Regions from separate parts of the Lactobacillus leichmannii genome, predicted to be linked through region 2. Evidence: riboswitches for the same ligand, from Rfam matches in the RefSeq annotation. Region 2 holds a riboswitch; the other holds the start of a gene.
The links. Region 2 has a riboswitch for lysine ahead of dapD (2,3,4,5-tetrahydropyridine-2,6-dicarboxylate N-acetyltransferase). Riboswitches for the same ligand answer to the same signal wherever they lie in the genome.
Positions count from the first base shown of each region.

Region 1: another riboswitch for lysine. It lies ahead of DS743_RS08300 (ABC transporter substrate-binding protein/permease); the one in region 2 lies ahead of dapD (2,3,4,5-tetrahydropyridine-2,6-dicarboxylate N-acetyltransferase).

Region 1 is NZ_QOCY01000054.1:10,962-23,326, reverse strand. It holds gene DS743_RS08335 (LemA family protein) at 1-195, opposite strand, end outside; gene DS743_RS08330 (SLC13 family permease) at 353-1,510, opposite strand; gene DS743_RS08325 (hypothetical protein) at 2,102-2,236, shown strand; gene DS743_RS08320 (HNH endonuclease) at 2,358-3,269, shown strand; gene DS743_RS08315 (C40 family peptidase) at 3,499-4,626, shown strand; gene DS743_RS08310 (hypothetical protein) at 4,827-5,285, shown strand; gene DS743_RS08305 (amino acid ABC transporter ATP-binding protein) at 5,333-6,094, opposite strand; gene DS743_RS08300 (ABC transporter substrate-binding protein/permease) at 6,098-7,681, opposite strand; lysine riboswitch at 7,801-7,976, opposite strand; gene DS743_RS08295 (DNA-3-methyladenine glycosylase) at 8,070-8,696, opposite strand; gene DS743_RS08290 (DUF488 domain-containing protein) at 8,779-9,150, shown strand; gene DS743_RS08285 (NAD-dependent protein deacylase) at 9,137-9,835, opposite strand; gene DS743_RS08280 (hypothetical protein) at 9,946-10,425, shown strand; gene cls (cardiolipin synthase) at 10,477-11,940, opposite strand; gene DS743_RS08270 (alpha/beta hydrolase) at 11,942-12,365, opposite strand, start outside.
Region 2 is NZ_QOCY01000030.1:4,736-17,100, reverse strand. It holds gene dapF (diaminopimelate epimerase) at 1-354, opposite strand, end outside; gene DS743_RS03315 (aspartate kinase) at 356-1,729, opposite strand; lysine riboswitch at 1,950-2,126, shown strand; gene dapD (2,3,4,5-tetrahydropyridine-2,6-dicarboxylate N-acetyltransferase) at 2,242-2,955, shown strand; gene DS743_RS03305 (N-acetyldiaminopimelate deacetylase) at 3,016-4,170, shown strand; gene dapA (4-hydroxy-tetrahydrodipicolinate synthase) at 4,193-5,122, shown strand; gene dapB (4-hydroxy-tetrahydrodipicolinate reductase) at 5,125-5,904, shown strand; gene DS743_RS03290 (aminotransferase class I/II-fold pyridoxal phosphate-dependent enzyme) at 5,941-7,122, shown strand; gene DS743_RS03285 (peptidylprolyl isomerase) at 7,239-7,826, shown strand; gene DS743_RS03280 (SLAP domain-containing protein) at 7,858-8,394, shown strand; gene DS743_RS03275 (GNAT family N-acetyltransferase) at 8,620-9,177, shown strand; gene DS743_RS03270 (FAD-dependent oxidoreductase) at 10,337-11,806, opposite strand; gene DS743_RS03265 (LysR family transcriptional regulator) at 11,938-12,365, shown strand, end outside.

The sequences.
Region 1 (12,365 bases), on a different contig from region 2:
TTCCTTTTCGTGCTTGGCATAGCCCTTGACGGTTTCCACCAGGTTAGGGATCAAGTCGTTCCGCCGCTTGAGCTGAACGCTGATCTGACTCCAGGCCTCTTCAGTGTTAACCTTGGCCTTTTGCAGGCCGTTGTAGGCTGAAATGTAAAAAATAACGATTAATACGACTAAAATAGCAATAATCCAGACTGCCATTTTTTGCCTCCCTTTCTAGGCCCCAGAGGGGCGAAATCAACTTTGACCAGATGCTTCCGGCCGTTTTAGTAAATTATATATTAAAAGGCAACTGAGCACTAGTTTTTAAGCAAAAAACGCCTCCAATAAGGAGACGCGCGAGAGATTTAATATCTTACTACAGGTTCAGCTTGACGATGACCCAGCCGATAAGGGACAGGATGATCAAGCCGGCGATCTGGTAGCCCAGCCACTTCGGGAAGAACTTCTTCTTGGCATCCTTGGAAGCGTGGGCGTAGAAGGTCCGCATGACCAGCATGTTGGCCATGGACCCGATTGGTGACCCGAAGCCGCCGATGTTGGAACCAAGGGTCAAGGCTTCAGCGTACTTGGAGAACTTGCCGACCAGGATGGTTGATGGCACGTTGCTCATGACCTGGCTGGACAGGATGGATGTCCAGTAAGTGCTCATTTCAGTGCCGACCAGGCCGTGGATCAGGGTCACGACAAAAGGAATCTGCTGGATGTCGCTGATGAAGACGAAGAAGAGGGTGAAGGTCAGCAAAAGGGAGTAGTCAATGTGGAGCAGGATCTTCCAGTTGACGATCAAGGCCCAGATGATGGAGGCCAGCATCGGCATCCAGATTGGAACGAACTTGAAGACGCCAACGAAGAAGAAGCAGAAGATGACCGTGGTGATCATCGTCATTGGCCAGCTGACGTTGATTTCAACGACTTCCTGGGTCGGGATGTTCTTCTTCGGGATAAAGAAGAAGATGCAGAGAAAGACGACCATGGCCACGATCAGGTAAGGCAGGGTCCACTTAAAGAAGATAGCGGGCACTAAGTGGTAGTTGGAGACCACGAAGATGTTGTGGGGGTTGCCCCATGGGGTGAAGGCCGCCCCGATGTTGGCCCCCATCCCGATCAAAGTGGCCGGCAGGATTTCCGGCAGCTTGTACTTCTTGGCGATGTTCAAGTACAGGGGGATCATGGTCAAGCAGGTAATGTCGTTACCCAGGAACATGCCCGAGAAGACGGACAAGAGAGTAAAGAGGAGGATCAGCTTCCGGGTAGAGTCAGCGATCGCCGCCAGTTTATAGGCAATGATGTCCAGAACGTGCAGGTAGCTGTAGACCTGGATCAAGACCAGCATGGTCGTGACAGACTCGATCGTGTGCCAGTTCATGTCGGCGCTGAGCGGCCGGGCAAAGAAAAGACTGATGATGGTGATCACGATGGTGATCTGCAGAATTCGGTCGCTAAAAATTTCCTTTAAGGTGGTCAAAAAGATGGTCAAAAAATTATTTGAACTTTTGCTTTTGGCGGCTTCCATATAAAATCCTCTACTCAGCTAGAATGGTGTTTACAAAATTTACGTAAAGTTAACGAAAAGCGAAAATGAACTTTACTTTCGTGTAGTTCCATTGTCAACCATTTTTCCCTAAATCTCAATAGTTCGAAATTAACGAACAAATGTTATTGAAAAGATATTGGCGAAACGCGGCAGGTCAAAAATCTGAATTTTTTAGCTTGCTAAAAAAATAGAAAAGACTTTAGAAAGCGGTTTATATGGCTAAAATAAGGGATTTATTCCGGAAGACAAAAAACGGACTTTGCTACCTTTTTTAAGAGATTAAAACGTGTCGACTTTTTACACGGCCACAAAAAAGTCAAAAGCCTGCTTTTGATTTCCAAAATAATGTAAGCGCTGCCGGAAGTGAAAACAGAAGTGACAAATTGGCAAAAATCCCCCTTGGACATTTTGCTAAATCCATTTAACATTTCTGACGGAAGATATTTGCCCTTGCTTTTAGCTAAAAAGGGGCTGGAGGGGCAAAGAAATGCCGAAAAGGCTTGCCTAACATGGGGAAAGAGGGGTATAATGACTACTGATTTTCGAAAATCGATGAAAGGATGAAGAGACATGTCAAGAAATATCCACACGGGTATCAACCCACACCGTCGTCCACGTAACGCTTCTAACGCTAAGGAACGCGTTGCTCACGCCGCTGCTATAATCAGCTTCCTGAACCAAGCAGCTAAGGACGAAAACAAGTAATTTGTTTTTAAACAGACAATAAAGACTCTGGCTTTTGGCCAGGGTCTTTTTTTCGCTTGCTTTTTGCCTTATGATAGGAAAAAGCTAAGAGACGAGTAAGAAAGAAAACAAGGAGGCAAAAATGAAGTTTCAGTGCAGCAGCTGCGGTTTAAGACTGGAATCCCTGCATTTCAAGCTGCCCGGCCTGGTCAATGACCGCTTGGCCAGCCTGTGTGACATCTGCCGGCAGCGGGGGCTGGATCCGGCAGCTTACCCCAATCCCGTGGTCAAGCTGTTCGCGGCCAACCTCCTCTATGCCTTTGTGGGCAAGGACGGGGAAGCAAGCGGGGACTTTTCTCTGCCGGACTTAAAAATCCGCCGGTCCTACGAGGCCCTCATGCAGGAATATGATGGAAATGTCCTGGCCAGGCAGCAGCTGCCCAGAGCAGACTTCAACCAGGCCGTGATCAAGGCTGAGGATGATCCCAGCTTCTTTTTGCCAGGAAAACTCCCTTTCGCGGAAAAACTCCAGGCCTTAGGCCTCAGCGTTGACTTTCAGTTAAACGAGGTTGACTATATCGACCGGGAGCGGATCCGGGCCAAGTACAAGTACCGCTGCCAGTACTGCGGCCGGCGGGGGCGGAGCGTGGACCACAAGGACCCGGTCTCCGTCTCGCACGATAACAGCCTGGACAATCTGATTTTGTCCTGCAGCGAGTGTAACCGGATCAAGTCTAATATGCCTTATGACCTTTTCGTCAAGCTCAACGAGGAATTGCAGCCTTTAAACAAAAAGCTGGTCAAGTACGAGAACGCCCTGGGCCCCTTGGAAAAAGAATTCCAAGACCGGCGGAACATGCTGGCCGCCAAGGTTCATTTAAAGGGCGTGGTGAATGACCCGGAACTGGCCGCCATCCGCAAGGAAAACAAGCGACTGCGGGATGCCATTGACAGTTTAGAGAGTGACTATGACGCGGCCCGCCGCTTGCGCGAGGACCACTTCAAGTTGGGCTGGAAGCTCTACCTGGCCCAGCAGGACAAGGAAATCATCTAGCTTTGATAATTTAAAGCTTATGCAGAGAACATTAAAAGTTAGACCAGGAAACTTTTTACGGAAAAAGTCTCCAGAATGTACAGGCTTAAAAAGCTTTAAAAAGCGCTACAGGACAACTTGTAGCGCTTTTTCGTTTTGTAATCAGACCGATACATTCCTGTAACAATTGAAAGTTATACTATAGATTGTTATCAAATCAAACCACATGTTAAAGGAGAAAAGACGTTTCATGAAGAAAAAGAACCTGTTGATGACTGCTTTGGCAACTCTGAGTGCATCTGGCGCCCTTTTAACTACTGGGGCCAGCGCTTTGGCTGACAGCTACACTGTTGTTAAGAACGATACCCTGTGGGGCCTGTCAAAGAAGTACGGCGTTTCAGTAAGCGACTTGAAGAAGGCTAACGGCGTTTCCGGCCACTTGATCTACGTGGGCCAGAAGCTGCAAATCCCAACTAAGTCAAACAAGGCAACCAAGACTGCTAAGACTAGCACTTCAACCAGTACCGTTGACACTACTTCAACGACCCACACGGTCGTAAAGGGTGACACTTTGTGGAGTTTGGCTAAGAAGTACGGCGTTTCAGTAAGTACTTTGATGAAGGCCAACAACTTGTCAAGCAGCACCATCTTGATCGGCCAAAGTTTAAACTTGCGGGCTGGCATGACTGCTTACGGGGTAAACGGCGTAACTACTGGCTCAAGCTCAACTGCAGCAAGCACTAACACTGCTTCATCAACCAGCACGACTGCTTCCAGCCAGGCGCCAAAGGCCAAGAAGAGCACTACTACTAACACTAGCAGCAATTCCAACACCAGCACTAGTGCCAACACTCAAAGCCAGTCAACTGCATCTAACAGCAGTGCGTCCACTACGACCAACACTAATACTGCAGCATCAAATGCTAACACTACTTCAAGCACTAACACTGCAGCAAGCAGAAGTCAAGCAGTCAGCCAGGCACCAACTGCTTCAACCTCAACTGCAACTACAACTGCCTCAGCCAGTGCCAGCGCGATTACTTCATACGCTTTGACCTTCCTGGGCGTGCCTTACGTTTGGGGCGGGACCACGCCAAGCGGCTTTGACTGCTCCGGCTTTGTACAATACGTTTACAGCCACTTCGGCATCAACCTGGGCCGGACTACTTACACCCAGCAATACGCCGGCACTAAGATTAGCGTGGCCAGCGCCCAAGCTGGTGACCTCTACTTCTGGGGTTCATACGGCTCAGCCTACCACGTAGCCATCGCCTTGGGCGGCGGCCAATACGTCATGGCTCCAGCCCCAGGCCAAAACGTGATGACTGGCAGCGTGTCATCATACACGCCAAGCTTTGCCGTTCGCGTTTTAGGCTAAAAATTTCCCATCGATATCAAACAGTTTAAGCAGCGTCAGCCAGCCGGCTGGCGCTGTCTTCTTTTGCCTGGCTATAATTAAAGGTGTACTATTTTATTTATAATCGCTTTATTTAGGAAAAATGTGTAGTCTTTAACAAGTCTTTGTGTATATAATTGTTTTGAAAATAAAAAATTGCTGATTCTTATGAGGTGGGAAGAATGAAAAAGAAAATTGTTTTTGTTTTACAGCTGATTGCTAATGGCTATTTTGCTACCTGGCCTTTGCGCTTGATTGTAGACAATTCTCCCAAGTGGCGCTTGTCCGGACCAGCCAATGGCTTTTTGGGCTTCATGGACCGGGTGGCCAAAAGTGTTTCCTGGCCGCTCTTCCTGGCCTACCTGCTTTTGCTAGTGATGATCGTGGTCGCCACTCTTTGGACTTACTTCTTTGAATTCAAGCAAGACAAGGTAAAACAAGCTTGGCAGAAGCTTGTCTGGTTTTTGCAGCTGATCATTAATGAGTTAGCTTGCCTGGGCTTGGCCTCGTCACTGACTATGCAGGTTTATGATAGTCAGCAAACATGGACAATTATTTTTGACCTGTTCATGCTGTTTATCGTAGTTATTTTTGCTTTTGCCTTGACGGAAAAATTTACTAATCGCGGGGGAAACAACTAAATCGCAAACAGAAAAAAAGCAGCCGTGAGGCTGCTTTTTGCGTGTAATTAAATTTGCGGGCCACGGAAGTTGGCTAAGAACTTCTGGGTCTTTTCGCTTTGCGGATGGTTGAAGATTTCATCCGGGCTGCCTTGCTCAGCCACGTAACCGTCGCTCATGAAGAGGACCTGGTCGGAAACTTCCTTGGCGAAGGTCATTTCGTGGGTAACCACGATCATGGTCAAACCAGTCTTGGCCAGCTTCTTCATGGTTTCCAAAACTTCCCCGACCATTTCTGGGTCAAGGGCACTGGTCGGTTCGTCGAAGAGGAGGATTTCCGGGTTCATGGAGATGGCTCTGGCAATCGCTACTCTCTGCTTCTGCCCACCGGACAATTGACGGGGCTTAGCGTCGACGTAGGGATCCATCCCAACGGTCTTCAGGTTCTCCAGGGCAATCTTCTTGGCTTCTGCCTTTGACCGCTTCAGAACCAGTTCCTGGCCGATCATGCAGTTTTGCAAGACGTTCTTGTTTTCAAAAAGCTCAAACTGCTGAAAAACCATGCCGACCTTGGACCGGTAGCGGGGGATGTTGTAGTTTTCATCCAGGATGTTCTGGTCATGGAAAAGAATTTCCCCGCCAGTTGTATCTTCCAGCAAGTTGATGCAGCGGAGCATGGTTGACTTACCACCACCGGAAGGACCGATGACCGTCATAACCTCGCCCTTGTGGACTTCAAAGGAAATATCCTTCAAAACTTGGTGTTCACCGTAAGCCTTTTGCAGGTGCTGAACGTTTAAAATAATTTCATTATCCTTGTAATCAGCCATTTTTTACTTGTCTCCTTCCTGCTTGCCGACTTGAACTTGGTTGACCATCATGTTGTAGTTTTCAGGACCTTCGATGTGCTTTTCAATCAAGTTGAAGATCCGGGTGATCGTAAAGGTCAAGAAGAGGTAGATGACCGAGATGACCAGGTAGGTTTGGAAGAACTGGAAGCTCTGGCTGGCAATCGTTGAACCAACGAAGAACAGTTCTGATACTGAGATGATGCTCAATACGGAAGTGTCCTTGATGTTGACGATAAATTCGTTGGTGATTGACGGCAGGCAGTTCCGGATAGCCTGTGGCAGGATGATGCTCCACATTCTCTGGTTGTGGGTCATCCCCAAAGCACTGGCGGCTTCAAACTGCCCCTTCGGTGTGGAGATGATCCCCCCGCGGATAACTTCGGCCAGGTAGGCCCCGGTGTTGATGGAGACGATGATCAAAGCGGCAACCGTTCTGTTCAGGTTGATGTGCCAGAACTGGGCGATCCCGTAGTAGATAACCGCGGCTTGTACCATCATTGGCGTGCCACGGAAGACTTCAACGTAGACGGATAAGAGCCACTTGCAGAAGGCTAACAGGCACTTTTTGAACTTGTTCTTTGGTTCTGGAATAGTCCGGACGATGCCGACCAGCAAACCGATGAAGAAACCGGCGATGGTGCCGACCAGGGAGATCAAGAGAGTCATCCCGATCCCTTCCAGGATCATCTGCCCGTAGTTCTTCAGCATGGAAACCAGCCAGTTTTCCTTCTTGGTGCTGGTCTGCGGCTGCTGCTGCACGGCTTCCTTCATCAGCTTGTTTCTTTCTGAAGTGGAAATGCCGGCCAAAACCTTGTTAACCTGGCTGAGCAGCTGGTCGTTGCCTTTCTTGACCCCGATGGAAACTTCCGCGTCAGAAGAGGAGACCTTGAAGCCCTTCATCTTAGACAGGTTGACCCCGGTAATGTTGGAGTCCATCATCTGGAAGGAAGTCAGTTCCGTGTCTTCAGCCACGTAGCCGTCGATCGTGCCGGCTTCCAGGGATTCCCGCATGGCGGCAAAGTCCTTGGAGGCTGGTTCCCGCTTGGCCCCTGGCAGCTGCTTGATCAGGTCGTAGTGCAGGGTCCCTTGCTGGGCAGTCAGCTTGGCCCCCTTGAAGTTAGTTAGGTACTTGGCCTTGGCGTACTTGCTCTGCTTGTTGACGATGACCACGAAGTTGGTGGTCCGGTATGGGCTGGTAAAGTTGATGGCCTTCCGTCTTTCCGCCGTCGGGCTCATCCCGGCAATGATCAAGTCGATCTTGCCACTGGTCAGGGCTGGCAAAAGCCCGTCCCATTGGGTCTTTTCCACGATAACCTTCTTGCCCAGCTTCTTAGCGATGATCTTGGCGATCTTGACGTCATAACCATTGGCGTAAGAGCTGGTCCCGTCGATCTTGACCGCGCCGTTGGCGGACGTGGTCTGGGTCCAGTTGTATGGAGCGTAGTTGGCTTCCATACCAATCTTCAAGGTGCCGCTGGCTTGCGCCGGCTGGCTCCAACTGACAGCTAAGACAAGCGTCATGACCGCCGCCATTAAGGCGCTAATCCAGCTGCTGTGCTTCTTCATCTGAATAAACCTCCGATATGTTTTTAGTAGTTATGAAATACAATAAAAAGCGGCAAAAAAGCCCCATTGCGGTATACAATGAGGCTTGCTTTGATTCTGTAAAATTCAGTATGAATACCAAAAATTATAGCGCTCCCTAGAAAACTAGGACAGTCTGCAGAATCTTCTCCTGCAGCCCAACCAACAGTGCGCACGACCCCACTGCTGATTTCGGCGATATCCCTTAATAACAAGGCTCAACACTGTCAGTGAGCTCCCCTTGTGTTTGTGAACGATCGCGACCTCTATTGTATTGGATAATTTTTAACTACATTTAGGCTAAATTACTTTTAAGAAAAAGTCAAGAAAAAATTAGTTTTCTGAATTTTTGTGATTGCCCTTTTCTTATTTACAGCCAGCCGTGATCATCCACCCAGTCCCGTTTCTTCATGCCAGAGACGTAGGGGTTGCCGGCCACATAATAGCGCAGAGGCGCCTGGGCCCAGGCCGGGTCAGCCTGGACGATCCCGATTCTGGGCGAAGCAATGATTTCTTTAGCCGGCTTTTTCTCAGTCAAGTCAATAACGAAAGGGGAGTCCGCCAAAGGGGCCAGGTCCCAGTTTCTTGACTTGATCCCCATGGCCTGCATTAATTTGGCCGGTCCATTGGTCAAAAGGACCCCGTCTTTGCCGCCCCGGTTTTTAAGCATTTGGTCTAGGCCCCAGACCGGCTCAATGGCCCGAATTAAGACCCCTTGGGGGTTGCCTTCTTCCTGGCAGGCGATGTCAAAAAAGACGTACTGCCGCTGGGAGTAGATGTAGATGGTCCCGCCGGCCCGCCACAGGCCCTCGTTAGCCTGGCTTCTTCTGCCCCCGTAGGAGTGGGCGGCCCGGTCGTATATGCCCAGGTAGGCTTCGGCCTCAACGATATAGCCGCCAATTTTTTTCCCGCCGGCTTGATAATAAAAGGGGCGGCCGATCAAATCCCGGCATATCTCGCTGGTGGGCCGGCCGGTGAAAAAATTCCTGTAGTCCATTGCTTAATTAATCTTTCTAACTAAAATAGGGAATGTAGTAAAAGCTGTAATAAAAACTGTTTTTAAGAGAAAGCGTGCGCCTATGTCAACGATCAAAACTGTCCGTATCTACGCCAAAGAGCAGCCCGCCGGCTACCGGATCTTAGTCGACCGGCTCTGGCCCCGGGGAATCAAAAAAGAAGCCGCCAATTTAGACGAGTGGAAGAAAGAGCTGGCTCCCAGCCGGGACTTGCGGACCTGGTTTAAGCATGACCCGGCCCGGTACACGGACTTCCGCCAAGATTACCTGGAAGAATTGGCAGACAATCCGGAATGGCCGCCTTTCGTGGAGCATTTGCAAGAGCTTTTGCAAAAAGGGGACGTCCTCTTTTTGTACGGGGCTAAAGATGAAGAACACAACCAGGCCGTAGTTTTAAAGGAGGCAGCTGAGGAAGCTCTGGCTAAACTTCCTTAAAGACCTCCAAGGCGTCACCGGTCAGCTGCTTGATCCCTTGTGCCGGGATCTCAGTCAAGTTGACGGCCCAGATTTTGGCGTCTTTTGCCGCGTAGCCTAAGAGACCGGCGAAGGGGTAGACAACGAAGCTGGTGCCGACGATCACGACCAGGTCGCTTTGCCGCATTTCTAGGATGGACTGGTTGACATTGGCCGGGTTGATGCCTTCCCCGTAAAGGACGATGCCGGGCCGGATGATCCCGCCGCACTCGTGCTTGTAGCCCTTGGCGTAGTCCTCATAGCTGACCTTTTGCTTGCACTTGGAGCAGTAGATGTCGTAGAGGTTGCCGTGAAATTCGGTCACGTGCTGGTTGCCGGCCTGCCGGTCCAGGGTGTCGATGTTCTGGGTGATGAGGGCCCCTTTTTCATTGCAGATGGTCGCGATCTTTTCGTGGATCATATTTGGCTTGGCGTCCGGGAAGTACATATTTTGCATGACGAAGTCATAAAAAAGCTGAGGCCGGTCATAAAGGGTCTCCTCGCTCAAGATGACTTCCGGGGGCTCGCTGACCCCGTTGTAGATGCCAGTCTTAGACCGGTAGTCGGGGATGCCGGAGTGGGTTGACACGCCTGCCCCGGTCAAAAAGACAGGGTGCTTGGCCTTTTTTAAGTCTGCTTTAAATTCCGCAAGTTTTGCTTGGTCCATTTTTTGCCTCTTTCTTAAAAAACGGCTGATACCTTTTGATTTCATTATAAGCGCTTGGTTTGCTATAATTAAGCTACTAGTTGCAGAAGATATTATATTTGAGGTAATCCATGGACACGTTATTTTACTTGGTCGCCGACACCCTGCTGGCGGCCTATGCCGGCTACAGCTGGTACAGCCAGGCCACGGTGATCCTGCGGGCCCGCTGGCGGATGACGGCGGTGGTCATGCCAATCCTATTGGTCTGGCTGGGGGCCAGCTGGGGCTACCTGGACCTGGGAACTCCCGGCTTCATCGTCTTCCTAGCCCTCTTCATTTTGACGGGGATCCTGGAAGCCATGTCGGGCTTTGCTGACAAGCGGGTGGTTTTGAGCGGCTACTTCCGCCGGACTTTGAAATACAGCGAAATCAGCCAGGTGATCCTGACCGCGGCGCCGCCGGAAGTGGGCGACCTGTCGATCGTGGCCCTGGAAACCAGCCGCCACCAAATCTACTACCTCCGCTTCAACAAGCAGGCCAGCGATGTGGCCTCCTTCTTGACGCAGCGCCTGGAACGCGGGGTAAATATTGACGTAAGAAAAATGGGTTAGTCGAGTGACTAATCCATTTTTATCTGCCCTAAATTTCTGTTTTCTTGTTTTTTACAAAATCGGGGACAGGAGGCGGGAGAAGTTCTGCAGGAACCGCAGCCAGCGTGACTGCTTCTTGATCATCTCCGGCGTGAGGAGGGTCGACTGCTCCATGTCCTTTTCAAACTGGCCGGACATCTCCTTGTTAAAGGCCCGGTCGTAGACGAAGACATTATCTTCAAAGTTCAAGTCATAAGACCGGTAGTCCTGGTTGACGCTGCCGACAGTCGCGTACTTGTCGTCGACGATAATGGTCTTGGCGTGCATGAAGCCGTTGTTGTAGGTGTAGACCTTGACCCCGATCTTGACCAGCTGGTTGGCGTACCACTGGGTTGCCCGGTAGATGAAGGGGTGGTCCGGCATGCAGGGGATCATGATCCGCAGGTCAACCCCCGAGCTGGCCAGGATCTGCCAGGCGGCAATCATGGCCTCATCTGGAATCAAGTAAGGAGTCTGGATCCAGACCCGCTTTCTGGCTAGCATCATCAAGCGGACCAGGCCGTTTCGCATGTAAGGCTCGTCGTTGTCGGGGCCGTCAGAAACAACCTGTACGGCCATGTCGCCCTTGGAGATGTCGTTTTCATCCAGGTCAGGAAAGAGCTTTTCGTCAAAGCTGATCAGTTCTTCTTCCTTGACGGCGGAAGCGTTCCAGTCCATCACGAATCTTTCCTGCAAAAGCAGGGAGGCTGACCCGACCAGGCGGAGGTGGGTGTCCCGCCAGTAGCCGAATTTTTTCTTCCTGCCCAGGTACTGGTCGCCGACATTGAAGCCTCCGGTCCAGGAGGTAACCCCGTCGATGACCACGATCTTCCGGTGGAGGTGGTAGTTGATCCGGTTCCGGGAAATCATGTTTCTTGAGGTGATGAAGGGCAAAACGTCGCCGCCGGCTTCAGTCAGCTGGTTGAACCAGCTCTTGGAGGCTCCGAATGACCCCCAGGCATCGTAGAGGACCCGGACCTGGACCCCCTCCTTGGCTTTTTGGATCAAAAGCTTGAGGAATTCGTTGCCGATGGCGTCGTTATAGATAGTGTAGTATTCGACGTTGATGCTGGACTTGGCCTGGCGGATATCGGCGAAAAGGTCCCGGAACTTGTCATGCCCGTCGGTGTAAAGCTTAAGCTTGTTGTTTTTGGTAATGGGCGACTCCTGGTTCTTGTCCAGGTACTTGATCAAGATGTGGGCGCTGGGGGAGGTGTCGTTTTGGTCAATTTTCGCCGGAGCCTCGGTGATCATTTTTTGCACGTTGGAGAGGCCGATGTGCTTTTGCCGGTTGATGGCAAAAAGGTTTTCCTGGGAAATCCCCCGGCCGACGAAGCCGTAGATGATGAAGCCGACTACGGGCAGGATGATCAAGACGATCAGCCAGGCCCAGGAGGCAGCCACGGACCGCTTTCTGTGGAAGACGGTCCAGAGGGCCAGGATGGCGTTGGCGAAGAAGATGATGTGCCAAATATCGATCCAAGAGATGGCAGTCACTTTAAAGTCCTTTCTTGATTTTATCTAAGCCTAAAAAACGGTTCAGGATGCCGATGACGAAGGGCTCGTCATGCATCTGCGAGTGCTCGGCGTTGTCGCCGCGGACCTCGACTTCCTGGTAGTAGACCGCGTCCGGGGCCAGGATATAGCGGATGCTTTTGGCGGAAACCACGGAGATAAAGCGGTCGGAATTGGTCGTGTCCAGGACGTTGCCGTAGATGTTCAAAACCCGGATGCTGGGGCTGAAGTCCCGCCGGTGGCGGAGCATGTAGGAATAGTGCGGGGTCATCATGCTGGGCCGGCCACTTTCCGTCAGGCGGTTGACATTGGGGATGTCGCCCAGGTACATGACTCCGTTGAAAGGGCCGGCGATCAAAGCGCAGCTGGCCAGGTGGGGGAAGTTTTTCCGCTTGGCATAGCGCATT
Region 2 (12,365 bases):
TGCAAAGTCATCAGCTTGCCGGACGGCCAGGTCAGCGTACATGGTTTCCACCTTAAACTGGCTTTCTCCGGTCTTTTCGTGCAAGTAGCGGGCAACTGTTCTAAGACCATTGCCGCACATTGAGGCTTCACTGCCGTCAGTGTTGATAACCCGCATCTTGCCTAAAGCGCCTGGGTGTCTTGATTCCTCAACTGACAGGATGCCGTCAGCTCCGCCAAGCAGGCCAGTCTTGTGATCAGTAAGTGTCTGGGTCAATTGCCGCAGTTCATTATCAGTCAGCGGATTTTCCAGTTCAGTCTGGTCCAGAATGAAGAAGGAATTCTGTGAGCCATGGACTTTCAATAATTTAGTCATCTTATTCTCCTTGTGCTTCTTGCTTGAAAAAGTAGTCGTAAATCGCGGCTACCGCCCGGTCGGCATCTTTAGCTGCCGTGCCCAGCATGATAGAAATTTCGGAAGCCCCTTGGTTGACCATCCGGAGAGAAATACCCTCTCTGGCTACAGGCGTGGCAATATCCCGGATGACCCCGATACGGTCCCTCATCCCTTCACCGACCAGCATGATAATCGCGTAATTGCTGATCCATTCCAAGTGGTCAGGACTGACTTCATTTTGAATTTCATTGCAGATCTGGTCGATCAATTCATCGTTTAATGTGTCCCGGTCAAAGATCAAAGTCAAATCGTCAATCCCGGTTGGCATGTGTTCATAGGACAGTTTGTACTTGTTTAAGATTTGCAGGATGCGGAGGGTAAAGCCAACTTCCTTGTTGAGCAGGTACTTGTGCAGGTAGAGGGCACCAAAGTGCTTGCCGCTGGCGATCCCGGTAATGACGGTTTCAGGCTTGAAGCCTTTTTCCGGTACGATCATGGTCCCGCGCTTTTCCGGGTGCTGGGTATTCTTCACATTGATTGGAATCTGCCCTTGAATGGCCGGGATCAAGGCTTCATCGTGGAAGACAGAGAAACCAGCATAAGACAATTCCCGCATTTCCCGGTAGGTCATCGTGTGGATCGGCTGTGGCTGGTCAACAACCTTCGGGTTAGCGGAGAAAATAGCATCGACATCAGTAAAGTTTTCATATAAGTCAGCGTGGAAACCTCTGGCCAAAATCGCCCCGGTAATGTCTGAACCACCTCTTGAGAAGGTAGCAATATGGCCAGCCAGAGTATAGCCGTAAAAGCCTGGGAAAATCAGCTTTTCGTCAGCGTCATAGGCAAAGTTTTCCAGGAGCTGGTAGCTTTCCGGGTTGACAGAGGCATTGTTTGGACTACCGGTAACGATGATCCCGGCATCTTTAGGATCAACATAGCGGGCCTTTACCCCTTGGCTTTGCAGAATCTTCGCAATCAGCTTGGCGTTAAGCCGCTCGCCGTGGGCCTTAAAGGTCGCCTGCAGATAGTTCTTGTTTGGATAGTGCTCCTTTGGCAAATTCAGCAGGATTTCTTTCAAGGGCAAGATTTCTTCGAGCGGCAAGTTAAAGTACTCGCCGATTTCAACGTAGCGCTGGAAGATCCGGTCAGCAACTTCAAGCCCGTTTCTGCCATGGTTGATTTCATGGGCGTACTTGATCAAAAGGTCAGTGACCTTGATGTCATCGTCAAAGCGTTTGCCTGGTGCAGACGTAACGACAACTTGTCTTTCAGCTTCAGCGGTAATAATCTTCAAAGCATTTTCTACAGCAGGACCGCTAGCCAGGGAACTGCCGCCAAACTTAACAACTTTCATGGGCTACTCTCTTTCGTGTTTGTCTTTAATCATAATTTAAGTTTAATCAGAATGGACTTTACCATTTTTCTCTGGAAAATGCAAAGAAAGATTCTGAAAATTCATGATAATCGCCTTCTAAACATTCTGATACCAGTGCTTGAGGAAGCTTGAAATAAAAATATGCAAATAAAAAGCTGAAAAGCTGTTGACAAGATGAGGCCAATATTATAAACTGACTACAAATTGAAGAGGCGCAACCGACAAGAGTAAGGCAAGGGAGCCAGCCAGGCGGAGAACTTGCAAGAAAGGGGAGGTTGCCGAAGCGTCCGTTTTGGCAAGGCGGATTGGCTGGGCTATGGCTTAAGAGGCCATGGACTGTCGCAGGGAAGGTACCTGCGTTGCGCTTGCAATTTGACGAGAGAATTTGATTTTGAATTTTTCGGGCTCCAGATTGTTAAGGCAACCTGGAGCTTTTTCTTTGTCTCTTCGAAGTAACAGAAACAGATGCAGATTAGAAAGAGAAAGATATTATGGCAGAATTAGACGCGCAAAGCATTATCAACTACATTGGTTCAGCACCAAAGAAGACCCCGGTTAAGGTTTACTTGCGAGGCGCCGGCCTTGATCAAGTCACTTTCCCAGATGGAACGGATCCTTTTGTTAGCGGTCAAGCTGGCGTAGTCTTCGGCGATTGGCAAGTTCTTAAGCCGTTTTTAGCAGAACACGAAGCTGACTTTGAATCTGTCCGCGTGGAAAACACGGCCCGCAATTCAGCCGTTCCTTTGCTGGACCTTAAAGAAATCAATGCCCGGATCGAACCAGGCGCTATTATCCGTGACCAGGTCTTGATCGGTGATAACGCGGTTATCATGATGGGGGCGGTAATTAATATTGGCTCGGAAATCGGTGCCGGCTCAATGATCGACATGGGCGCGATCTTAGGTGGCCGGGCGATCGTCGGCAAGAACTGCCACATCGGTGCCGGTACGGTCTTAGCCGGGGTGGTTGAACCAGCTTCTGCCTTGCCGGTCCGCATTGACGATAACGTTCTGATCGGTGCCAACGCGGTTGTCCTGGAAGGCGTCCACGTCGGTGAAGGTGCAGTTGTAGCAGCGGGTGCGGTTGTGACCAAGGATGTGGCTCCGCACACGGTGGTTGCCGGCGTTCCAGCCAAGGTAATCAAGGAAGTCGATGCCAAGACAGAAAGCAAGACCGGCCTGGAAGAAGACCTGCGTAAGCTGTAAAGAGTCAAGTTAAAGTAAACAAAACAGACATAAGTTAGTCCACATTAAGGAAGTTTTTCAATGGCAGTATTGACCGAAGCCGAGTTGCTTCAAATCCGGCGCCAACTCCACCAGATCCCGGAATTGGCTTTAAAAGAATATCAAACCCATGCTTATCTCTTGGATGTGATCAAGCAGATGAAGCAAGACTACCTGGAAATCAGGGAACCAGCAGAATTGCCAACCGCGCTCCTGGTTCTGGTCAAGGGGTCAAAGGCTAAACGGACCATCGGCTACCGGGCGGATATTGATGCTTTGCCGGTAACTGAAGCAACCGGCCTGCCATATGCTTCCAAGCACCAAGGTGTGATGCATGCCTGCGGGCACGACATCCATATGACGGTTGCTTTGGGTGTTCTCAGCTACTTTAGCGAGCATCAGCCAACTGACAACCTCCTGTTCTTCTTCCAGCCGGCTGAAGAAAGCGAGAGCGGCGGCATGAAGGCCTACCAGCTGGGACTTTTCACCGGTAAGTGGCATGTTGATGAATTCTACGGCCTGCATGATAACCCAAGTCTGCCGGCTGGGGCGATTGGCTGCCGGAACGGCACCTTGTTTGCCGGAACGACTGAAGTCAACATTGATATTCAAGGCAAGGGCGGGCACGCTGCCTTCCCGCAATTGTCAAATGACGCGGTTGTCGCGGCAGCGGCCTTGATTATGCAGGTCCAGACCATCATTTCCAGAAATATTGATCCGGTTCAAAGCGGGGTTATCACCTTGGGCAAGTTGACTGCCGGCAAGATCAGAAATGTAATCGCCGATTCAGCCAGAATTGAAGGCACGATCAGGGGACTTACCCAAAGCATGATCGAATTGATCGACAAAAGGCTGGCCGAAGTCTGCCAGGGAATTGAGCTGAGCTTCGGCGTCAAAGTCAAGCTGGAACTCAACCAAGGCGGCTACTGGCCAGTTGAAAATAACCCGGAATTAACTGAAAACTTCATTAAATACATGAAGCAGGCTGACGGGGTTGAATATGTCGAAACGGCCCCGGCGATGACCGGGGAAGACTTCGGCTACCTCCTGGCTCAGATCCCGGGAACCATGTTCTGGCTGGGTATTGAGGACGATTCACCCCTGCACTCAGCGACATTAACCCCCCAGGAAAGTTCAATCAGCCGCGGCATTGCGGCAATTACCGGTTTTTTGGAATACCGGATGACAGAAGACTAAGGAAACAATAGAGGCAAATACAATGAACCAAAACTTACAAAACGCGGACTTACTGACAGCAATCATTACGCCTTTTACGGAAGACGGACAGATCGACTTTGCCAGCTTGACTGAATTAACCAACAACTTGATTGACCAGGGCTCTAACGGCTTTGTGATTGGCGGGACAACTGGTGAGACGCCAACTTTGACCCATGACGAAAAGATCGCCTTGTACACCCGCTTTGGTCAGATTGTAAATGGGCGTGTACCGGTTATTGCCGGCACGGGCAGTAACAACACAGCGGAAACCATTGCTTTTACTGAAGAAGTTGCCCAGATCCCGGGCATCGACTATGCTTTGGTTGTCGTTCCGCCATACAACAAGCCAAACCAGCGGTCAATGATCGCTCACTTTACGGCAGTTGCTGACCAGGTTCACATTCCAGTAGTCATCTACAACATTCCGGGCCGGACTGGGGTTAAAATGGAAGTGTCAACTATTTTACAGCTGGCCCAGCATCCCAATATTGCCGGTATCAAGCAGTGCGCCAGCCTGGAAGAAATCGAAGAGATCGTATCCGGCCGGCCAGTAGACTTTGCCGTCTTTACCGGCGAAGATGCCCAGGCGCTGACGGCCAGAATTTTGGGCGCTGACGGGGTCATCTCAGTTGCCAGTCACCTGTACACCCCAAGAATGCGGGAAATGTACGATGAACTTTACGCGGGCAACTTTGCCTTGGCCGGCAGCCTGCAGCGCTGGCTGACCCCGCGGATGAACGCCCTGTTCATGTTCCCGTCACCATCACCAGTTAAGGCGGCTTTAGCTGCCATGGGTTACCAAGTAGGCGGCTTACGGTTGCCGCTTGTAGCTTTGAACGATGAAGAAAAGGAAGAACTCGCCACTGCTTTGAAGCTGCCGAAGGATGCATTAGCTGGTCAGCTGACGCGTGATATGTTAGAAGGAGATTAAGAATGCCAAGAATTTTATTGGCCGGTTTTGCCGGCTCAATGGGCCAGCAAGTCGTTAAATTAGTAGCAAGCCTGCCAGACTTTGAAATAACGGCCGGCCTGGCCCACCGTTTAAAGAGCAGCGATCCAGCAGACTATGGCCTGCCAGCAAGCGCTAAGCTGTACACCAGCCTGGATGAAATTCCAGCCGACGCAGCAGATATCTGGGTTGACTTTACTGTACCAGCCTCTGTCTACCAAAACGTCCGCTATGCCTTGGAAAACGGCTACCGGCCAATCGTAGGGACGACTGGCTTGACTGACCAGCAAGAAGCCGAGTTGAAGCAATTGGCCAAGGAGAAGGGAATTGGCGGCTTGATCGCTCCTAACTTTGGCATGTCAGCTGTTTTATTGATGAAGTTTGCCCAAGAAGCAGCTAAGTACTTCCCAGACGTGGAAATCATCGAAATGCACCACGAAGACAAGAAGGATGCTCCATCAGGCACGGCCTTGGCCACAGCCAAGCTGATCGCTGAAGTCCGCGAGCCCCACCAAACAGCAGCAGACACGACAGAAAGCCTGCCAGGGGCAAGAGGCGGCGATTACCAAGGCATCAAGCTGCACGCGGTTCGCTTGCCAGGCTACGTCGCTCATGAACAGGTGCTTTTTGGCGGCAAGGGGGAAGCCTTGACCATCCGGCAGGACTCCTTTGACCGGTCATCCTTCATGAGCGGGGTCAAGGTTGCCTTGGAAAAGGCAGCTGACTTAAACCAGCTCTATGTCGGCCTGGAAAACATTTTGTAGACAGTATTCTTTGTTTTTTATAGAAAGACGATCATCATGCCAGAAACAGATCCTAACTTGCGGGATTTAGGCAACAGAAATCTTGCTAAAATCGCGCCTTCAGCCATCCGGGCTTTTGACGAAGAAATCTCCCAGATTCCGGGAATCATCAAGCTCACCTTGGGGGAACCAGACTTCGCGGTGCCAGATCATGTTAAAAGGGCCGCTATTCGGGGAATTGAAGCAGACGACTCCCACTACGGGCCATCAAAAGGGAAGCTGGCCCTGCGTGAAGCTATCAGCAAGTATCTTGCGGCAAGCAGACAGGTTGACTATGACCCGGAAACTGAAGTTATTGTCACTGACGGGGCAACTGAAGCAATTACGGCAACTTTACTGGGACTTTTAAATCCAGGTGATAAGGTTTTAGTGCCAACACCAGTCTTTTCCCTTTATTTCACCAACATTGAAATGGCAGGCGGGGAAGTGGTGATGATCGACACCTCAGATACTGGCTTTAACTTGACGCCAGAGCGGCTGGAAGCGGAGATTGAGGCGGCCGGCGACCAGGTTAAGGCAATCATGCTCAACTATCCATGCAACCCAACAGGGCGGACTTATTCCAAAGCTGAGTTAACTGCTTTAGCGGAAGTGATCAAGAAGCACCATTTGCTGGCAATCTGTGATGAAATCTACAGCGAACTGACTTACGACCAAGAACATTTCTCTTTGGCTACTTTACTGCCAGGACAGGTAATCTTGATCAGCGGCTTATCTAAGTCACATGCCATGACCGGCTACCGGCTTGGATATATCGCGGCTCCGGCAAGTTTACTGCCAAATGTGGCCAAGGCCCACAGCTTCATGGTGACCTGCGTGGACAATATCGCCCAAGACGCGGCAATTGAGGCTTTGACCAAGGGGCTTGACGATCCAAAAGAATTTAAGGCAGCCTACCAGCGCCGGCGGGACTTCATGGTTGATAATCTGACCAAGCTGGGCTTTGAAATGGCCGTACCGCAAGGGGCATTTTACATTTTTGCCAAGATTCCGGAGAAGTTCGGCAGTGATGACTTTGCTTTCGCCAAAGATGTGGCTAAGAAAGCCAGAGTTGGTCTGATTCCAGGCAGCGTGTTTGGTAAAGGATCTGCTGGCTATGTCCGCTTTTCTTACGCGGCAGCCGATGACAAGCTGGCAGAAGTAGTCAAGCGGCTTGGTGAATACGTTGCTCAGCTCTAATATTTTTCCTAAGACAGCAGTTTGCTGTCTTTTTTCAGTTTGCTGTCTTTTTTTATGCCGAATGATATAATTTAGAAAGAATCTAAAGAATTAGTATGACAAGGAGCATATAAATAATGTCTGAATACCCACAACTTAACCTTGACCAAGCCAAGGGCCCAAAGGCAACTATCAAGACCAACCACGGCGACATCGTCATTCAGCTTTTCCCAGAAGAAGCACCAATGACTGTTGAAAACTTCGTCCGCCTGGCACAAAAGGGCTACTACGACGGCGTAACTTTCCACCGGGTGATCAGCGACTTCATGATCCAAGGCGGGGACCCGGAAGGTACTGGTGCCGGCGGTCAAAGCATCTGGGGCCACAACTTTGAAGACGAATTCTCAAACGAACTCTTCAACCTGCGCGGGGCTTTGTCAATGGCTAATGCTGGTCCAAACACCAACGGTTCACAATTCTTCATCGTGCAAAACAAGAACATGCCAAAGCGCTTCATTCAACAATTGCGCGATGCCCAATACCCAGAAGAAGTTGTCAAGGCTTACAAGCAAGGTGGTACGCCATGGCTTGACCACAGACACACTGTTTTTGGCCATGTAACTGAAGGCATGGATGTCGTTGACGAAATTGCCAAGGTAGCCAAGGACGGCAACGACAAGCCACTTGAAGACGTGGTAATCACGACTGTTGAAATTGCTGACTAAGAGTAAGTAAGAAAGGTTTGCGTGAACAAGAGTGAAGTTAAAACGGGTTTGGCTCGTTAAGTTAATATTTGTACTGGCTTTTGCCATTATTTTGGCGCCAAAGGCAAAGACTACGGCAGCTTCAGATGCTGACAAACCGTTTTACAAGAATGCCATGGTCAACACTTACGTGTATGACGAAAAAGGCAAACGGACCAAGGACAAGAAGATCCTGGCCGGTAAAGCCGTTGGCTGCTACAGCATGATTAATTATGTTGGTGACAAGCCATATATCATGATCGGCCAAAACAAGTACGTGGCATATATGAACGTGGTTGGCTTAGATTGCCAGTTGAACCATAACAGCTACATTTATTCCAGCAGTGGCAAGCGGATGAAGAATTCCGGTGTCTTGCTGAAGAATGGCCTGGTAACTGTCTATGGCGGCAAGAAAAAAATCAATGGCAGCAAGTACTGGGCAATCGGCGTTGGCTTGTACGTTAAGGCAAACAACGTTGAAACGCCTAAGGGCGAAGTCACTAGTGATCCAAACACACAGAACCAAACAACTGAACCGCAAACATCTTAAACTTGAGCACTGCAAATGCAGTGCTTTTTTGGTTGGAGGGGATACGATTTCGTTTTTAGCTAATGGTTCGAATAATACATATTATGTAAAGTTGAGTAGCAAAAATCGCGAGAGAGGACGCTGCTTAGCCCCAGATGATCATTTTGCCCGGTAGTATTTAATACTGCGCTCTGATATAATTCAGATAATCTTTTTAGCAATTGCTTTTGGATTGGAGATGAGTTTATGTTTAGCTACAAGATCAACGATGAATTAGAGTTAGCCGTGCCAAGATTGACTGACGGTGAAGCTCTGTATGACTTAATTGACAGAAACCGGGACAATTTATCCTACTACTTGCCTTGGGTTGACCACGTTCATGACGTGCAAGCTGAGACTGACGCTATTAGGCGTGGTTTAGTCAGGTTTGCTGAAGGCAAAGCCTTAGACCTGCACATTTGGTATCATGGCCGTTTAGCTGGCAAAGTCAGCTTGAATTCAATTGATGCTGTGTATTCTGAGGCAGATATCGGCTACTTTTTAGGCAAAGAATTCCGCGGACGCGGAATCATGACGCTGGCTACCCGGGCTATCATCGATATCGCCTTTGGGGAATATGGCCTACACAGAATTATGCTGCAGTGCGCTGTAGACAATCTGCCAAGCAATAATGTGGCTAAACGGCTAGGGATGCGGTTTGAAGGCTGCCATAAGGGCCGGTTGATCCTTAGAGACGGCTATCATGATAGTAGTGAGTACGCGGTGCTTGCTGAAGAATGGCCTGATGTGCAGGAAAAGTACTAAGCTACCCTTTGCTTGAAGCTCAAAGTTTTACCACTGATTTCTTACGTGTGTTAGTTTAAAACTATAATTTTAATGACAGAAGTTCGAGATGCCCTTTTGGCTCAAGGATTTGCTTTATAGCAATTTTACTGAGTTTTTGGGCATTTTTTATTTTTCTTTTCTGCTTTTGATTTCTGTTTTATCAAGCTACAAAAAAATCTGTTTTATCAAGCTACAAAAAAATCTGTCCGTATTGCGGCAGATTCGCTAGCTAGTCTGTCAAATGACCAAGTTCAAGGATTTTGGCTGAACGACCAGATGATACTTCGCTGCTTCCTTCTTTTCACCATCAAGATTCACTTTTCACCATCAAGATTCATTGCAGCAGGCGTTGTTATACTGTCGTTGATCTTTGATTTGGGTGAAATTTGGAAGCCCCGCCGTAAAAACGTCCATTACAGAAGGCACAGAGCGTGACCAGGTCGTTAAAAAAGCAGGCCATTTTGTGGCCTATGACCTTTACTTTGGCAAACTTATAGCGGCTAATATTGCGCAGAATTGAAGCTACATATGCTGCGCTTTTAAGCGCTTTAACGTCAAGCAATCAAGGCGTCAAGTCCAAAGCAGCCAACGTTGACGCAGTAGCGCTCATCATTGACTAAAATTGTGTCAATGCCAACTGAATAGAATCATGTTTTTTCAGGGTAATTTTTGACGATTTCTTTTACATGGTCCTTGTACTCACTAAAGTAGATCTCGCAATCTCTCCCCTCCATCACCCTTTCGACATTTTTGATGAGGGAATCACTTCTGGACTGATCTGGACTTGATTAGAAAAACATGCTTCATGTACGATATCGACTTCCTTTTACAATAATTTAATGTAAGCACAAACTCGCCGGTTTGTACAGAAGCCGTAGCAAAAAGGAGGTAGCAAGGTACCGCCTCCCCTGTTCCCTCCCCCGCTTTTGGAGGTGAGTTTTTAGTTGTGCTACTAATTAGTAGCAGAAATTTGAAGAGATGGTATAATAGTGGTACAAAAATCAAGGAGATATTGGAGCCTATGGAAGTCGCTGAAGCACTGACAAAGTTAAAATTTCTGGTCAGTCATGATAGATTTAAATTGGTTGCAAGAACGAAAGCTCTACCCAAACTTTAGGTAGAGCTTTTTCTGTTCTATTTAATTCATTGCTGCATAAGCACTAGCATACCGGCCAGCAATTCGACCTGAATTCCATGCAAAAGCGTTGCTTAAGCCTTCAATTGTTGGATAAGATGAGTCATAAAGGCCTGATGCGTCATTTCCGACAGCATAAATACCATCAATTACTTGTCTCTTCACATTTAGAGCCTCAAAATGCTCATTGACTAATGCACCACCGACAGTCCCCAGGGTAGTTGAATTAGCACGAACTGCATAGAAAGGTCCCTCTTTGACCGACAAAGTCATGAAACGGTCATCTTTGTAAAGATCCATGTCTTTACCTTCTACCACCAGTTCATTGTATCGGTTAACTGTTGCAGTAAGATTTGCTGGATCAACCGTAATCTTCTCTGCTAATTTTTGAATGTTATCTGCCTTGAAGACAGCACCTTGGCTGATACCCTCATTTAAATCTTGATCTAGTTGCGGATATGGACCAACTTGATAAGTCATTGTCTTTTTATCTAACAAGCGGAAGGTTCTTTCAAATGAACTTGCCCAGTCCAAAGCTTGCTGACGTAGATAATCGACAGTTGCTTGGTCAAAAAGGAAGTAGTAGTATCCACCGATCTGGTAGACTGAATCACCCCATAATGCGAAATCATATACTACGTCTTCATTAGTAAATCGCTTGCCTTCCCGGTTAACCCATAAGAGTGGGATGTTGGTCAAGTCAAAAAGACTTGCGTTGTGCCACTTTGGATCCGTCTTTGAGTAGACAGTTGCCGCATGGTTTTCAAAAATTCTCTTGTAATCGCTAACGCCACCAGCTTCTTTGAGCATCTGCAGGCCATCACCGGTAGCTTTCCGTTCACCCATTGAGTACAGGTCATCTGGATCAATTGCTAAAGTACGCTTGATTTCGTCCTTATTGCCAACAAATCCCCCATCAGCCAAGATTACGGCTTTAGTTTCCAAGGTGATTTCTTCGCCTTTTCTGTTTGCTTTAACGGCAGTTACTTTACCCTGTTCTTGAACAATTTCTTCGGCCGAAGTTTCGGTCATAAGGACTCCGCCGCTTTCTAGAAATTTGTTCATTACTCGCTTAAATCCGTTAAATTTATCGATAAATTGGTGATAGGTTCTGGGATGCTCCTGGTGGACTTCTTGAGTGTTGGTCACTAATTCAGTCTCCAAACCTGATTCAGCCATCCAATCGATTGTGGCTGCTGATTCTTCAAGAATGGCCTTAACCATTAACGCATTAGATGAATGGTGAGTATAATTGATGATTTCCTCATAGGCATCTTTTAGGCTGTACTTCACTCCAGCTTCTTTTTGAGCCCTGCTTTCAACCGCAAATAGTCCCTGGGCACCAAACATCCCTGCACCGCCAAATTTGTCGCCTTTTTCCAATAGTGCTACTTTTGCTCCGCATTCTGATGCAGTTAATGCTGCACTGATGCCAGAAGCACCAGCTCCTACTACTACGATATCAAAGTTCATTTTGTTCTCCTTCAACAAAACTAAGTTACCTTTATCACTATGCTTATATCATAGCACGTATTATCGGTACCGCTTTCTTGATTGATGTTATGCTGTATTAAGGTTAAACTTAAAGGCAGAAGGAGAAAAATATGTACAATTCTGAACTTGATACATTTCTAGCAGTTGCAGCAGCTGGAAGCTTTAGTAAAGCAGCAAAAAAATTATATATATCTACACCAGCTGTCGTTCAGCAAATGAATCTATTGGAAAAGCGGTTAAATGTCCAGCTATTTGTTAGGAATACCCATGGTGTAACACTTACTCCAGCAGGAATTGAATTTATTCAGTGGAGCAGACAGATAATTTTTGATTGCCAACAGGCTGAGAAGGCATTAGGAAAATATCAGCAAAAAATTGTTTTTGCATCTGGGTATTTAAATGGACAAACCTTAAGTGGTCGCCTAATTCCACAATTTCAGAAGAACCATCCTAAAGCACAAATATCTTTCAGAGAGATAAATGATTATCAGCAAATACCTGCTGAAGTAGACATTTTAGAAATGGCTTATGCGAAAGA